Regions from separate parts of the Paenibacillus pasadenensis genome, predicted to be linked through region 2. Evidence: riboswitches for the same ligand, from Rfam matches in the RefSeq annotation. Region 2 holds a riboswitch; each other region holds the start of a gene.

Region 1 (4,937 bases), 1.5 Mb from region 2:
CTTTTTCTGGATCGAGGAGGGCAAAAGCTGGATCGGCCTGTGGCTCGCTCCGGAGCTGGCGGCTCTGCCCTATCATCCGGCCATCCGGCATGCGGCGTTCCGCGTCGATTGGGAAGGGCTGCTGCGCAGCGCGGCCTGGCTGAAGGCGCGGGGAATCGAGCCGGCGCCGTTCGGGCGGCAGCCGGACGCCGCCCCGTTCGTAAGGCCTCATCAGGCCAACGCGTCCATCTACTTCGACGACCCCGACGGCAACAGCCTCGAGCTCATGTGCTCCGTGGAGGTGCCGGCGGACTGGCGGGAGCACGCGGGCAAAATCCCGGCCGCCGACTGGCCGCCGGGCAACGGAGGGACAGCTTGAAGCGGGCGGCCGCCTGGCTGCTGCCGCTTCTGATCTTTGCCGCCGGATCCGCCGCCGCAGCCTGGCTGCTGATCGGGCCGCCCGCCTCCGGAGACGGCTGGGCGGCCATCGGCAAGGCCGCTCCGGACGAAGCCGCCTCGGCGCGGAAGAGGGTGGTGCTGGCCGCATATGCCGGCCTGACGCCGGAGGAGAGCCGGCTGCTGCCGGCCAGCCCGAAGGATTCCGCCGTCTCGGCAATGACGGCAGGCCCGGAGCTGGCGCAGCGGATCGGCGCGGAGCATGAAGGCCGGACCGTGCATGCGGTCCGCTTCCGCGTCATAGGGCCGGGCGATGCGGGCACGCTGACCGTGTACTTGTCGCAGGACGGCAAGACCGTACTCGGCAAAGAGCGGGCCCGCTAGCGGATTTTTTCCGGCTGCAGCTCCATCTGGCGCGTCCGGGCAGCCGGCAGCCCGACTTTTTCCGGCTGCAGCTCCGGCTGGCGCGTCCGCGCGGCCGGCAGCACGACTTTTTCCGGCTGCAGCTCCGTCTGGCGCGTCCGGGCGGCCGGCAGCACGACTTTTTCCGGCTGCAGCTCCGGCTGGCGCATCCGCGCAGCCGGCAGCCCGACTTTTTCCGGCTGCAGCTCCGGCTGGCGCGTCCGCGCGGCCGGCAGCACGACTTTTTCCGGCTGCAGCTCCGGCTGGCGCATCCGCGCAGCCTGCAGCACGACTTTTTCCGGCTGCAGCTCCGGCTGGCGCATCCGCGCAGCCTGCAGCACGACTTTTTCCGGCTGCAGCTCCGGCTGGCGCGTCCGCGCGGCCTGCAGCACGACTTTTTCCGGCTGCAGCCTCTACTCGCGTTGCTCCAGCCTTCCTCCCTGCTTGCCCGCGCGATCCAACCTCGAAAACGAAAGGAGCCTTCATCCACGGTGTGGATGAAGGCTCCTTGTCGACGCGCTGACGATTCTAAAGGGGGCTGAACCTGCCCTTCGCGAGCCGCCGGCCCTGGGCATCGGCGGCCCTGGCAGGCTTGACGCTCGCCTGCGCCTCGCCGGCGCTTAGGCGCGGGCCGCGCCGCCTACGCTCGCTCCGCGCCTACGCCCGCCCCTGCGTCCGCACGCTGCCGTCCCCCGCCTTACGCCCGCGCCGGAGCCGGGACATCCTGCGGATGCGGCTCCGTCACCAGCGCGACGGCATCGGCGTTGCTCTGCACCTGCTGCGGATTTTTGCAGCCGGGGATGACCGACGTCACCGCCGGATGGCGCAGGCACCAGGCGAGCGCCCATGCCGCCATGTCGACGCCCTCCGGCACTTCTTCCGCAGCGATGCGCTCCACTTCCTCGAGGCGGCGGCGCACCTGCTCCGCATCCTGGCGGTGGCGCACGTCGGTCGCGCCGAACTCCGTGCCCGGCTTGTACTTGCCGCTCAGGAAGCCGCTCGCTAGCGGCACCCGCGCCAGCACGCCGAGATCCTGCGCCTCGCAGGCCGGGAAGACGCGCTCCTCCGGCTTGCGGTCGAGCCGATTGTAGACGACCTGGATCGCCTGCGAGCCGACCCGCGTCGAGGCCTCGGTCTGGTGGAGGTTGTCGTTGCTGCCGATGGAGGTGCCCAGATGGCGGATCTTGCCTGCCTGCACCTGCTTGTCCAGCGCCGTCCACAGGTCGTCGTTGTCGAACGCCGCGTCCGGACCCGAGTGGAACTGGTACAGGTCCACGTAGTCGGTGCGCAGCGCTTTGAGCGAGGCGTCGAGCTGCCGCACGACATCCTCCGCGTCGTACACGTCGGTCCGCTTGAACCGCTCGTGGAAATGATGGCCGAACTTCGTGGCGACGATCCAGTCCTCGCGCCTGCGGCGGCTGAGGTACCCTCCGATGAGCTGCTCCGACAGATGGTCTCCGTAGCATTCCGCCGTGTCGATGAGGTTGATGCCGAGCTCCGCGCCCTTGTCGAGAATCGCGTCCGCCTCGTCCTGCGAGAAGTCCATGCCCCACTCCCCGCCGAATTGCCAGGTGCCGATGCCGACGACCGACACGTTCAGCTCCGTTTTGCCCAAGCGACGATATTTCATTGGCCAATCCCTCCTTTTCTTCCAGCTTACCCGCCTTTGAAAACGGATGCAACCGCCGACGCCCTCAACTCCGTCCGCAATGCCCGTCCTGCCGCCCGCCGGCACTCCCTATTGCCGAACCGGATTTTCCAAGGTATAGTAAGAGCACTTTCATAGCATGCATGGGGGCTCGATGAAGTCGGGCTGAGACTGCGGCCGCATGCCGCTGACCATTGATCTGATCTGGGTAATGCCAGCGTAGAGAGAATGCATCGCGCCAACTTGGGAAAGGCCCTGTCCGCTTAGGGACTTCCGTCCGCCGCTCCGTCCGGGCGGGCGGAGCCTTTCCTGTCCGGCCTGCCGCGTGCAGGCCGGCCGAGTCCTGCGTTCCGCCGCCATAGGGGGACGCGAGGCGCGCCTGTCCGATTCCATCTGCCCGCCGGCTGTCCGGCGGGCTTTTTTTCGCATCCGCCGACAGCAGCCGCTCCGGGATCATGCCGCTGTGAGAGACCGATTCCCCATCCGAAAGGAAGCTGATCCCATGTCCACCGCACCAGCCTCCGGCCGCGCGACGCGCGCCGGCAATCGCCTCACCCTCGCCGACATCCTCGTCACGATCGTCGTCTCGGTCGTCTTCGGCCTCGTCTACAAGATCTGGGGGCCGATGTACGACGTCCTCAAGCCGCTCGGCCTGCACGCCGAGCAGCTCAGCTACGGCATGTGGTTCATGGCCGGCACGTTCGCGTTCCTGCTCATCCGCAAGCCCGGCGTCGCCATCCTCGCGGAAGTCGCCGCCGCCGCGATCGAGGCGTTCCTCGGCGGATCGTGGGGCATCTCGACGCTCTGGTACGGCCTGTTCCAGGGCCTCGGCGCCGAGCTGTTCTTCGCGCTGTTCCTGTACCGCAAGGCCGGTCCGATCGTCGCCGTGCTCGCCTCCGTCGGCGCCGCCGTCGCCTCGATCTTCATCGACCGCTACTACGGCTACATCGACCAGCTCGCGTTCTGGAACTACGCGCTGTTCGTCTCCATGCGGCTGCTCGGCAGCGTCGTCATCGCCGGGCTGTTCGCCTGGGCGCTCGCCCGCGCGCTGGAGCGCACCGGCGTGACGAGCCTGCTGCGTCCGGCTTCGGCCAAGGACTACGACGCGCTGGATGGCTGAGCGGATGAGCGGCCTCAACCGGGGCGCGGCAGCGCCGGGTAACGAGGCGGAGTCGGGGAACGCGGAGGAGTCGGGAAAAGCGGCCAGTCAGGACGCGGAGCGCGCGGCTGCCGGCTCGCTGCGGACGGAAGCCGCCGGAGCGCCTGCCCGGAGCGGCGCTGCGGCCGTGCCGGTCGCGGCCGAGGCGATCGGCCTGCGGCTCAAGTACCCCGGCGAAGAAGCGCCGCTGCTGTTCCGCGACCTCGACGTGACGATCCGGCGCGGAGAGAAGGTGCTGCTGCTCGGACCGAGCGGCTGCGGCAAGTCGACGCTGCTGCAGGTGCTCGGCGGCCTCGTGCCGTCAGCGATCCCGATTCCGCTGAAGGCGGAGCGGCTCGTCGTGCCGGAGCGGCCCGGCTACGTGTTCCAGGATCCCGAAGCGCAGTTCTGCATGCCTTATGCGGACGAAGAGATCGCTTTTGCGCTGGAGAACCAAGCCGTCCCCCGCGAACAGATGCCGGAGCGGATCGCGGCCTGCCTCGAGCAGGCCGGGCTAGAGCTGCCCGACCCGCACACGGCCGTCTCGGAGCTGTCCCAAGGCATGAAGCAGCGGCTCGCCGTCGCCTCGATGCTGGCCGTCGATCCTGACGCGCTGCTGCTCGACGAGCCGACCGCGCTGCTCGACCCGGAAGGCACAGCTCAGGTATGGGACGCGCTGCGCCGCATCTGGGACGGCCGGACCGTGCTCATCGTCGAGCACAAGATCGACCTCATCGCCGGGGATATGGACCGCATCCTGCTGTTCTCGCCGGACGGACGGCTGGAGGCGGACGGCCCGCCGGAGGAGATCTTTCGCGACTGCCGCGCGCAGCTGCGTCGCTACGGCGTCTGGTACCCGGGCTTCTGGGACGATGAGGCAGCGGCAAAGGCAGGCCGCTTCGGCTCCACGGACGGCGGAGCGCATGCGGGAGCGGCGGCTCCGCTCGATGCGGCCGACGAGACTCATGTCTTGCCGCATGCGCCCGTTCCGGCCGGCGGCGGGACGCTTCTCGCAGCGGCAGCGGCAGCGCCAGGCGCGGACGCTTCTGCCGCGGCTGCACCCGCTGCAGGCACGCCGCCGCTTCCCGCCCCGCTGCTGGAGCTGGACGGCTTCGCCGGGATGCGGGGCCGCGAGGTCAAGGTGCGCGCCGACCGGCTGTCCGTCTGCGCCGGCGACTGGATCGCCGTCACCGGAGCCAACGGCGCCGGCAAAAGCACGCTGCTGCTCGCCATCATGCGGCTCGTCCGCAGCGAAGGGCGGATGCGCCTTTTGGGCGCGCCGGAGGCCCGGCTGCGCAAGCCCCGGCAGGCGGCGGAGCTGGCGGCGTACTGCTTTCAGAACCCCGAGTTCCAGCTCGTCACGGACAGCGTCGC
Region 2 (4,937 bases):
GTGCCGCAGCTTGCGGCTCGCTCCGTGCAGATGACGCCTCCATAGCCGGCCCTCGCGCTTCTCTCGCTGCTTCTGCCTTTCTCGAGCCGCTCCGCGAAAGCTCTCCCGCGCCGCTGCCGCCTCTCTGCGCCTGACCTGCTTCGCCGCATGCCGGACAGGTCCGGGTCGGCCCCGGCAGCTTCAGCTCGCGCAGCGACAGCGGCCAGACGCTCGCCGTCGCGAGCGTGCGCCGCATGTCGCTGCGGCTACCGCTCAGCCACTTGAGCGCCTCCGCCGCCTGCAGCGCCGCGACCAGCTCCACCGCCGGCGACAGCATGCCGACCGTATCGCATGTCTCGCCGCTCTCCTGCTCCTCCTCGCCGCCGATCAGGCAGCGCAGGCAGCAGGTCGCGCCGGGCACGAGCGGCGCGCTCATGCCGGAGGCTCCGGCGACTCCGCCGTAGAGCAGCGGCACGCCATGCGCGAAGCACCAGTCGCTCAGCCGCAGCCGCACCTCGGCGTTGTCCGTGCCGTCGAGCACGAGATCGCAGCCGGCAGCCGCCTTCTCCAGCACGCCCGGCGCCGTCAAGTCGGCGACGACCGCCTCCGCCGCAAGACCGCTGTCGACGCGACGCAGCTTTTCCACCGCCGCGACCGCCTTGGGCAGGCACTGCCGCGCATCCTCCTCGTCGAACAGCATCTGCCGCTGCAGATTGCTCCACTCGACATAGTCGCGGTCGGCGAGCACGATCGAGCCGACGCCCGCCCGCGCCATATGCTGTGCCAGCGCGCAGCCGAGCGAGCCGACGCCGGCGATCAGCACGCGGGAGCGGAATAGCGCCAGCTGGCCTTTTTCGCCGATCGGCGCGAACCGCATCTGCCGCGAGAAGCGCTCGCGCCGCTCCGCGCTCAGCCCTGCGACCGCTCCTTCCTCCGTCCGACCGACCTTTTCCATCCCGCCAGCCATCCCTGCTCTCGCTCCTGGCTCCATCCGTCCGGTCCCGCCTGCGACCAACTCTCCCTCCGTCCGACCGACCTCGCCTAAGACCGTTCCTTCCTCCGTCTGACCGGTCCCGCCTGCGACCGCCTCTCCCTCCGTCCGCCTCTCCTCACGCATAAATCTTGCCGCCGCCCGCCTTGAAGGCGTCCGCCTGCTCCTTCATGCCCGCCTCGATCGCCTCCGCTGTCTCCAGCCCCTCGCGCTCCGCATAGTCGCGGATGTCCTGCGTGATGCGCATGCTGCAGAACTTCGGTCCGCACATCGAGCAGAAATGCGCCGTCTTCGCGCCCTCGGCGGGCAGCGTCTCGTCGTGATAGCTCATCGCCCGCTCGGGATCGAGCGACAGATGGAACTGGTCGCGCCAGCGGAACTCGAAGCGCGCCTTGGACAGCGCGTCGTCGCGCAGCCTCGCGCGCGGATGGCCCTTGGCCAGATCGGCCGCGTGGGCAGCAATCTTGTAGGTGATGACGCCCTCCTTCACATCCTCCTTGTTCGGCAGGCCCAGATGCTCCTTCGGCGTCACGTAGCACAGCATCGCCGTCCCGAACCAGCCGATCATCGCCGCCCCGATCGCGCTCGTGATATGGTCGTATCCCGGCGCGATGTCCGTCGTCAGCGGACCAAGGGTGTAAAAAGGCGCCTCGTCGCACACCGCGAGCTGGCGGTCCATGTTCTCCTTGATGAGATGCATCGGAACATGGCCGGGGCCCTCGATCATCACCTGCACGTCATGCTTCCAGGCGATCTTCGTCAGCTCGCCGAGCGTGTCCAGCTCCGCGAACTGCGCTTCGTCGTTGGCGTCGGCGATCGAGCCGGGACGAAGGCCGTCGCCGAGCGAGAAGCTGACGTCGTACGCCTTCATGATCTCGCAGATCTCCTCGAAATGCGTATACAGGAAGTTCTCCCGATGATGCGCGAGGCACCACGCCGCCAGGATCGAGCCCCCGCGGCTGACGATGCCCGTCACGCGCTTCGCCGTCAGCGGCACGTAGCGCAGCAGCACGCCCGCATGGATCGTGAAGTAGTCGACGCCCTGCTCGGCCTGCTCGATCAGCGTGTCGCGGAACACCTCCCAGCTGAGGTCCTCCGCCTTGCCGTTCACCTTCTCCAGCGCTTGATAGATCGGCACCGTGCCGACCGGGACGGGCGAGTTGCGCACGATCCATTCGCGGGTCGTATGGATGTTCTTGCCGGTGGACAGGTCCATGATCGTGTCCGCGCCCCAGCGCGTCGCCCACGTCATCTTCTCGACCTCCTCCTCGATCGAGGAGGCGACGGCGGAGTTGCCGATGTTGGCGTTGATCTTCACATGAAAATGCCGCCCGATGATCATCGGCTCGATCTCCGGGTGGTTGATGTTGGCGGGAATGATCGCGCGGCCGGCGGCCACCTCGCTGCGCACGAACTCCGGCTCCATGCCCTCCCGGAGGGCGATGAACTCCATCTCCGGCGTCACGATGCCGCGCCGCGCGTAATGCAGCTGCGTCACGTTGCGGCCGGGCTTCGCCCGCAGCGGCTTGCGGCCGGTCGGCGGGAACCGCTCCGCGCCTTTTGCCGCCGCCTTCTCCGCATCTGTAAAGCCGTTGTCCTCCGGACGCACCTCGCGGCCGTCGTAGGCTTCCGTGTCGGCTCGCTCCGCGATCCAGCGCTCTCGCAAGGCGGGCAAGCCGCGCCGGATGTCCGCGACATAGCTTTCGTCCGTATACGGACCGCTGGAGTCGTACACGCGCACCGGCTCGTTGTGCACCTGCTGTCCGCGCATGTCGCTGTCCGTCAGCGCGATCTCGCGCACCGGCACGCGCACGCCCGGCGTCTTTCCGTCGATGTAGGCCTTGCGGCTCCCCGGCAGCGGCTTCGTCAGGATGGGCATATGAAAAAAACCTCCTCGCGGTTGTGGAATATCCGCTAGGAGGCTAGAGAGCAAAGAAAGCCGTGCTCGCGCATCGTTCCGTGACGGCTCGCCCTCGAGCCGGCACGGAGGGGCTTGGCCAGGTCTGCGCCCGCCGCCAGGTTGGGGCGGGCTTCGGGAGAAGGGTTCAAGGGCAGTCCGGATGGGAGTGATTCCCCCGCCTTCGACGCAAGGCAGCCGGCGAAGCCTTCCGACCGTGCCGCCCTTGTCTCTTTTGCCTTTCCCCTTCTTATCCGAACGTCGTCGCCTCCTTCCCATCCGCTTGGCGAGGCGCAAAAAAGCCGCCTCCCGGACAGGAAGCGGCGAATGGACGCAGACCGATACAAACGTTGCGCGATTCGACCACTTTCCTACGCTGGCATGACCCAGATCAGGTTCAAAGGGACCAAAGCTTCGCTTTATCTCAGCCCTTGCGGGCGCCCCTAGTGGATATCTTGGTTTTGAATATACGCTGTCTTTCAGGTGTCGTCAAGTTCGAACTTTTCATTCTACAAATAATAAAAAAAAACCACAAGGAGTGTTCTCGCATGTGGTTTTAAACTTAAGTTTCTAATCTATTGGTAGTTCAAACTAGCTCAAATCGAATCCGTTCATCAGCTTGGCCTTAAGGAGCCATTGGTACAGGGCTACGGCGGCGAATTCACGGTCAGCCGGGGCGTTGGGCTGATAATAGGTCTTGCCCGAAAGCAAGTAACCGTTCAAGACGCCCGCGTTCGTAAGCTTCTGGATGCTTTCTCTGGCATAAGCGGCCGCATGTGCCAGGTCTGTGTAAGCGACCGTTTGATCGGTCGTCAACTCGATGCCGGCAAGCTTCAATGCCCGCTCCAGGATAACAGCCAGATCCTGACGGGAGACTTTGTCATGTGGCGCGAATTTTCCCTTGCCGATGCCTTGGATCAACCCCGCTTCGCTGGCCGCCGCCACGTCGGCAGCAAACCAGTCGCCTTTTTTTACATCGGTGAAAGAGGCGAGCGCTGTTGACTTCAGACCGAGTGCCCGGACGAGCAGGGCGGTGAATTCGGCGCGGCTCAGGCTGGCATCGGGCGAATAAGTCGTCGCTGATGTACCGTTGATGATCCACTTGCCGGCCAAAGCCTCGATCACGCGAGCGGCGGCGGAGTCGTCAAGATCAGTAAAGTTCACGGTTCGAGTCGCCAAGGCGTACACCGAGAAGCCAGGGCGGCTGACGGTCACCTTCGTCGTGCCGTCCGCTTGCTTGCTCAAGATGGAAGCTACGGGAGAGACGGCACCGTCTTCTTCATACAGCACTCCTGCCTCGTCAAGCTCGAAGCTGCCGGGTACAGTGAATGTTCGGGTGATGAATAGATGGTTCGGGATGTCCACGGGCTTGCGACCGGCTGCAGTTGTCCAGTCGGCCTCAAATGAGACGGGTTGGCCGATTAGTTTGCCATTTCCTAAAGCAGTGACGAAAGCGCTGGAATCAGCAGCCGGCTTGATTTCCAATTCGAGACTGGAATTGGAGGGAGCGAGGCTCATCAGAGACAGCGGCAGAACAACGGACGATCCGCCAGCGCTGAAGACAACCGTGCTCTTCTTCGGCAAGGCTGAGAGCAGTTCGACTTGCCGGCCTGTCAATACAAGCTTGGCCTGCTCCTTGTTGGTCGAGATAACCAAGGATCCAGCGGAATTTCCAGCGGAAGCAATGGCTGCCGTCAGATCGGCGTCCGTGACGGTGACCATCATCATGCCGTCCTGAACGGTTTCGGTGCTTCTGATTGTATGTTCTGTATTCGAAATGACCGGAGACGGTTGCACGCTTGGAGCCGGCGACGCCGTCGGAATGCCCGGATCGGACGGAGCCGGTGACGGCGTCGGTGTTGATGACGGTGTTGATGACGGTGTTGATGACGGTGTCGATGACGGTGTCGGTGTCGGCGATGGCGTCGGCGTCGGAATATGAGGATTGTTGGCATCCTCATCTGAGATCACAGTAACCGTAGGGTCGATTCTGGATTTGTCGAAGGTTGCCCCTTCGGCATACCGGATCGTTCCTTTGCCCGTGACTTTTCCATTTACGACCAGGTCGCC
Region 3 (4,937 bases), 1.2 Mb from region 2:
ACAGCGCGACCCGGTCGACCTCAAGCACGAGGGGAGCGGACGGCGACGCTCCGTTCGATCGCTTCCTGTTCATGCCGCTCCCCCTCTCTCCGAGCGCCAGCGCAGCGCGAGCCGCTCCGCCCCCGCGACGGCGGCGACGAGCAGCAGGCTGAGCGCGACGACGATGGCGACGCCCGCGAACACGAGCGACGTCTTGAAGCCTTTGGACGACAGCAGCATGAAATAGCCGAGTCCGCGGTCCGAGCCGATCCATTCGGCGACGACCGCGCTCGTCACGCTGTACGATGCCGCCAGCTTGAGCCCGGAGAACAGATGCGGAGCGGAGCTCGGCAGCTCGAGGCTGACGAAGCGCCGCCAGCGGCCGGCCCCGATCATGCGCAGATAGCGCTCCAGCGCCGGATCGGCGCCGCGCAGCCCGCCGAGCATCGCGACGCAGACGGGGAAGAAGCAGACGAGCATGACGAGCAGCAGCTTCGGCAGCAGCCCGAAGCCGAACCAGATGACGAGCAGCGGCCCGAGCGCGATGATCGGCACGTTTTGCGACAGCACGAGCAGCGGGTAGACGCCGGCGCGCACGAGCGGCAGCAGATGCAGCAAGGCGGCGAGCGCGAAGCCCGCCGCCGATCCTCCCGCGAAGCCGAGCAGCGTCAGGCTCAGCGTCGCGCCGGCATGGCCGGCGAGCCGCTCTCGCGCTTCCCACGCATCGGCCAGGATGCGGCCCGGCGAAGGCATGAGCCATGCCTCGACGCCCCACAGCCGCACTGCCGCCTCCCAGAGCAGCAGCAGCGCCGCGAGCACGGCGAGCGGCGGCCACGCCGCCTTCAGCCGCGAGCGCGTTCGGCCGCCGGCCCGCGCACGCGCCGACTTAGCGCCATTGGCCGCCGCTCCGGCCCGCCCTGACGCTGCGCCATCGGCTGCCGCGTCGCGCCGGACGGCTTCGCGTCCGTCCGCCTCGTTCCGATCCGGCCCGCGATGGCCGCTACCGGCCATCCGGATACTTTTCGAGCAGGCGGTCCATCGAGGCTCCGCTGCCCGGATTGTAGTAGATTTTCACCTGGGAGATGACGGACGGGCAGCCGAGCTCGGCCAGCGCCTCGCTCATGCGGGCGACGACCGCGAGCAGCTGCTGCAGGTCGCCCTCCATCGTCGTCTCCAGCGGAGCGACGCGATAAGGCACGCCGGCCTCCTTGATGATGTCGATCGCCCGGTCGACGTACGGCAGGACGCTTTCTCCTCCCGGCGTCGTCGGCAAAATCTGGATGCTTACCAGCGCGTTGGCCATGTCGATGCTCTCCTCTCGTTCGAAACAGGGATCAATTTCCGTCTGCGGGCAGGAACTCGTTCGTGAACGCCTTCGCCAGGTCCGGCTTGGCGTCCATCAGGCCGTGCTCGACCATCCAGTCGGCGTACCCGTTCCACACCTCGGCCTTCTGCTCGCCCCAGCGGGCGGCGTCATCCTGGTATTTCGGGCTCAGCCACTTCTGGCTGGCGCGCACGAGCTCCGGATTCAGATCGGGCACGGCCGCGATCAGCGTTTCCGCCGCCCCTTCCGGATCGCGGATCGCGTCCTCGTAGCCGGCTGCCGCGCCGGCGACGAACGCGCGCACGAGCTCCGGCCGCTCGGCGATCAGCTTCTCGCTCGTCTGCAGCAGCGGAGTATAGTAGTCGAGCTTGTCGCTATAGTCGGTCAGATAGACCATGTTCAGCTGCTCGCCGCGCAGCTCCGCCTCGACGCCCGTCCATCCGTAGAAGATCCAGGCGAAGTCGATGTCGCGCTTGACGGCGGTGAAGAAGTCGGCGTTGCCCATGTTGACGATCTTGACCTGGCCGACATCCGCCTGCTGCTCCTGCATGAGCGAGGCGAGCACCTCCTGCTCGACCGGCGCTCCCCAGCCGCCGTACGTCTTGCCCTCAAAGTCTTTGGGCTCCTTGATGCCCTTGTCCGCCGGCGAGGCGAAGCCCGACGTATTGTGCTGGATGACCGCCGCGACCGAGACGAGCGGCAGCTCCTGCGTGCGCGCGAGCGTCAGGTTTTCCTGATAGCCGATGCCGAACTCCGCCTCGCCCTTGGCGACGAGCGTATCGGCGGCCGTCCCTTCGGGCGGCTGCACGATCTCGACGTCGAGCCCTTGCTCCTTGAAGTACCCCTTGTCGCGCGCCACATAAAGGCCGGTATGGTTCGTATTCGGCGTCCAGTCGAGCACGACCTTCACCTTTTGCAGCGGCGCGTCCGTCGCCGCCGCTCCGCCGTTCTCCTGCTCGGCGCTGCCGCCGCAGGCGGCCAGCGCGAGCGCCAGCGCCGCCGTCAGCATGCCGCTTGTCCATCTTGTCTTGCTCCCCATGTCTCTCCCCTGCTTTCTTCTCTCTCATGCCGCATCGCCTTCGTCGCCGTCCGCCGGCCGATCCGCGCAGCCGATCCCGCCCGAACAAAAAAAGACGTCTCCCCAAGGAAGACGTCGTGATGGATCGCAGATCGAGACTTGCGTACGGAAGCTCCCGAAAGGGCTGCTCCGCGGCGAGTCGGCTGCATACGGTTCCTACGCTGGCATTATCCAGATCAGGTGTACGGGTCGGGATGCTTCTCCCCTCTCAGCCGGCGTGCGCCAGCTCCCCAGCTATGCGGTTGTCAATAGTGCCATTATAGCAGAGCTCGGGCCGATTGCAACCGGATTGAAAAAGGACGCGGCCGGATTGCGGCAAGTCCGCAAGCCTGCAAGCCCGCAGGCCCGTTAGCGCCCTCCCGGCCGGACGCCGCTTTTGTCAGAGCCACTCCAGCTCGACGCGGACGCCCGCAGGGCGGCCTTCGTGGCGCAGCAGCAGCGTGGACGAGGCGGCATGGAACTCCGCCTCTACCGCATGGCCGCCGGATGCGTCAGCGCCCGGCCCGGCCAGCGGGATATCCGCCGCGCAGGCGCGGATGCGGCTCGGCATGGAACAAGCGCGCAGCCTCGTGCTCACCGTCATCTCGGACGGCGACTCCGACACGTAGCGGAACCGTCCGCCTTCCCGAGCCGCGTCCCGGACGCGGGAGGAGCTGACAAGCACGGAGGCGCGCCGCGCCGCCTCCGCCGCTCCCGGGCCGGCGTGCGCAGAGCCTGCCTGTGCCGGCTCCTCCTCGCCCCAGCCGCCGGCCGCTTCGCCCAGATCGTACAGCAGGGCGTCCTCGCCCGGCGCGAGCTCGATCCGATTCCGCACCGTCAGCTCCGCGTCGAACAGATCGACAAACGCTCCCTCGAGCACGGCCGAGCCGCCTGCCGCTTCGCTCTCGTCCAGCGCATGCGCGATCACATAAGGACCGCGCCGGATGCGCAGCAAGCCGCTCTCGCGGTAGTCGTCCGCCTCGCCGCGCAGCTCCAGCGCGCGCCGGATCGCGCCGAGCACGCGCTCCGCGCCTGCCGCGGAGCGCGACAGCTCGGCCGGATGGCAGCGCAGATGCAGCAGCGCGCCCTCCCCGACGGCATGCTCGCCCGGCTCCGGTTCCCGGCCTAGCCCCATCGCCTCGAACAGATGCTGCTCGGGACGCTCGTAGACGCGGCTTCCCGCCCCGCGATTCCACCATTCGCGCACGCCGTGGAACGGATCCGAGCCGTCGCCGGCATAGATCAGCACGCCGCCCTCCCGCGCCCATTGGGCGAGCGCCTGATGGATGCCGGGATGCTCCGGCTTCATGAACTCGTAGCTGAGCAGCAGGACGCGGTAGCCCTCGAGATAGCCGGGGAACGTCAGGATGTTGTCGAGCTGGACCGGGCGCAGCGGGATGCCATTCTTGACCGGCGGCAGCGCCAGTCCGTAAAAGGCCGAGAAGTCCAGCAGCTCCAGCTGCCGCGTCGTCAGTCCGTCCGCCGCCTCCGTGCCGTCGTCGTTGAACTCGCCTCCATCCTCTCCCTCCCCGAGCACGTCGCCCCGCTGGTACATGGACGAGTTGGCCAGGCAGAGGCCGATGCCGGACGGTCCGGCCCCGGCGCCGGACGGATCGGGAGCCTCCTCGTGGCGATGCATGTCTCGCAGCAGGTTCATGACGGTCAGCAGCTCCGTCTTGTAGGCTTCGGGGATCGGCTCCTTGCCGCTGCCGTCCTCGGTCGGATAGTCCAGCTCGAACACCCGCCACGGCCACGGGCACACCTCGTACTGCTTCACGTCCGGATGCAGCAGGGAGGCGACGACCGTCGCCCGGTAGTTGCGGCGGTAGTCGCTCCAGCTGTAGCGCGGATTGTCCTCGATCGGATCGTGCAGGAACCACATCTCGCGGCCGGTGCCGCGCGTCAGCTCCTGCATGATGCCATATTCCAAATAGGCCGTCTCGAACGTGCGCTCGCGGCGCACGCCCTGATAGACGTTGGCCGTGCGCGCCGTGCCGGTCCAGATCTGGGCGATATAGCCGTCGCATGACGGCATCGAGACGAGCAGCGCCTCCGGGCTGACGATCCGCCACTGGGCGTAGTTGATCAGGCTGTGCGTCGGCACGTAGAAGCGGATCGCCCGATCATAGGCGACGAGCGCGTATTCCTTCATCTCGCCGCAGATGCGCTCGAGCGTGCGCGCATACATCGCCGCCTTCAGCTTCGAGGCCCGGTACTGGGCGTCCGGCGAGCGATGCGGCTCCTGCCAGTCCTCGCCGTAATAGCTCCGCCACTCCCGCTTGAACGCCTCCTCGTAGCCCGACTGCGCCCAGAACTCCGGCTCCTCCAGATGGATCGCCTCGACGCCGCAGTCGATCGCCCGGCGGATCTGCTCCGCCAAATACCGGGCGAACGAGATCGTCGGCGCCATGTACGGCACGTCCTTGCCGTGCAGCATCGGGTCGCCGGAGCGCAGCTTCTGCGCCTCGTCCCAGTGCTCCCGCCCGTCGAACCTGCCGTACAGGTAATCCTGGTATTCGCCCCACGAGACGCCGGTCATGAGATGGATCGTGTAGCCGGCCTTCCTCCAGCCCTCGA

The links. A riboswitch is a leader RNA that binds a small molecule or an ion and turns the genes downstream of it on or off. The one in region 2 is predicted to bind thiamine pyrophosphate.
Region 1: another riboswitch for thiamine pyrophosphate. It lies ahead of B8V81_RS11330 (ECF transporter S component); the one in region 2 lies ahead of thiC (phosphomethylpyrimidine synthase ThiC).
Region 3: another riboswitch for thiamine pyrophosphate. It lies ahead of B8V81_RS23005 (ABC transporter substrate-binding protein); the one in region 2 lies ahead of thiC (phosphomethylpyrimidine synthase ThiC).

What each region holds. Positions count from the first base shown of each region.
Region 1 covers NZ_NFEZ01000004.1:359,579-364,515, reverse strand. Annotated here, with positions in the region: gene B8V81_RS11350 (VOC family protein) at 1-358, shown strand, start outside; gene B8V81_RS11345 (hypothetical protein) at 355-759, shown strand; gene B8V81_RS11340 (hypothetical protein) at 756-1,169, opposite strand; gene B8V81_RS11335 (aldo/keto reductase) at 1,475-2,407, opposite strand; TPP riboswitch at 2,559-2,668, shown strand; gene B8V81_RS11330 (ECF transporter S component) at 2,928-3,545, shown strand; gene B8V81_RS11325 (ABC transporter ATP-binding protein) at 3,550-4,937, shown strand, end outside.
Region 2 covers NZ_NFEZ01000004.1:1,854,932-1,859,868, reverse strand. Annotated here, with positions in the region: gene B8V81_RS25880 (ThiF family adenylyltransferase) at 1-934, opposite strand, end outside; gene thiC (phosphomethylpyrimidine synthase ThiC) at 1,089-2,849, opposite strand; TPP riboswitch at 3,219-3,322, opposite strand; gene B8V81_RS17495 (leucine-rich repeat protein) at 3,459-4,937, opposite strand, start outside.
Region 3 covers NZ_NFEZ01000004.1:3,088,490-3,093,426, forward strand. Annotated here, with positions in the region: gene B8V81_RS22990 (ABC transporter ATP-binding protein) at 1-73, opposite strand, end outside; gene B8V81_RS22995 (ABC transporter permease) at 70-990, opposite strand; gene B8V81_RS23000 (thiamine-binding protein) at 980-1,282, opposite strand; gene B8V81_RS23005 (ABC transporter substrate-binding protein) at 1,314-2,342, opposite strand; TPP riboswitch at 2,517-2,624, opposite strand; gene B8V81_RS23010 (hypothetical protein) at 2,761-4,937, opposite strand, start outside.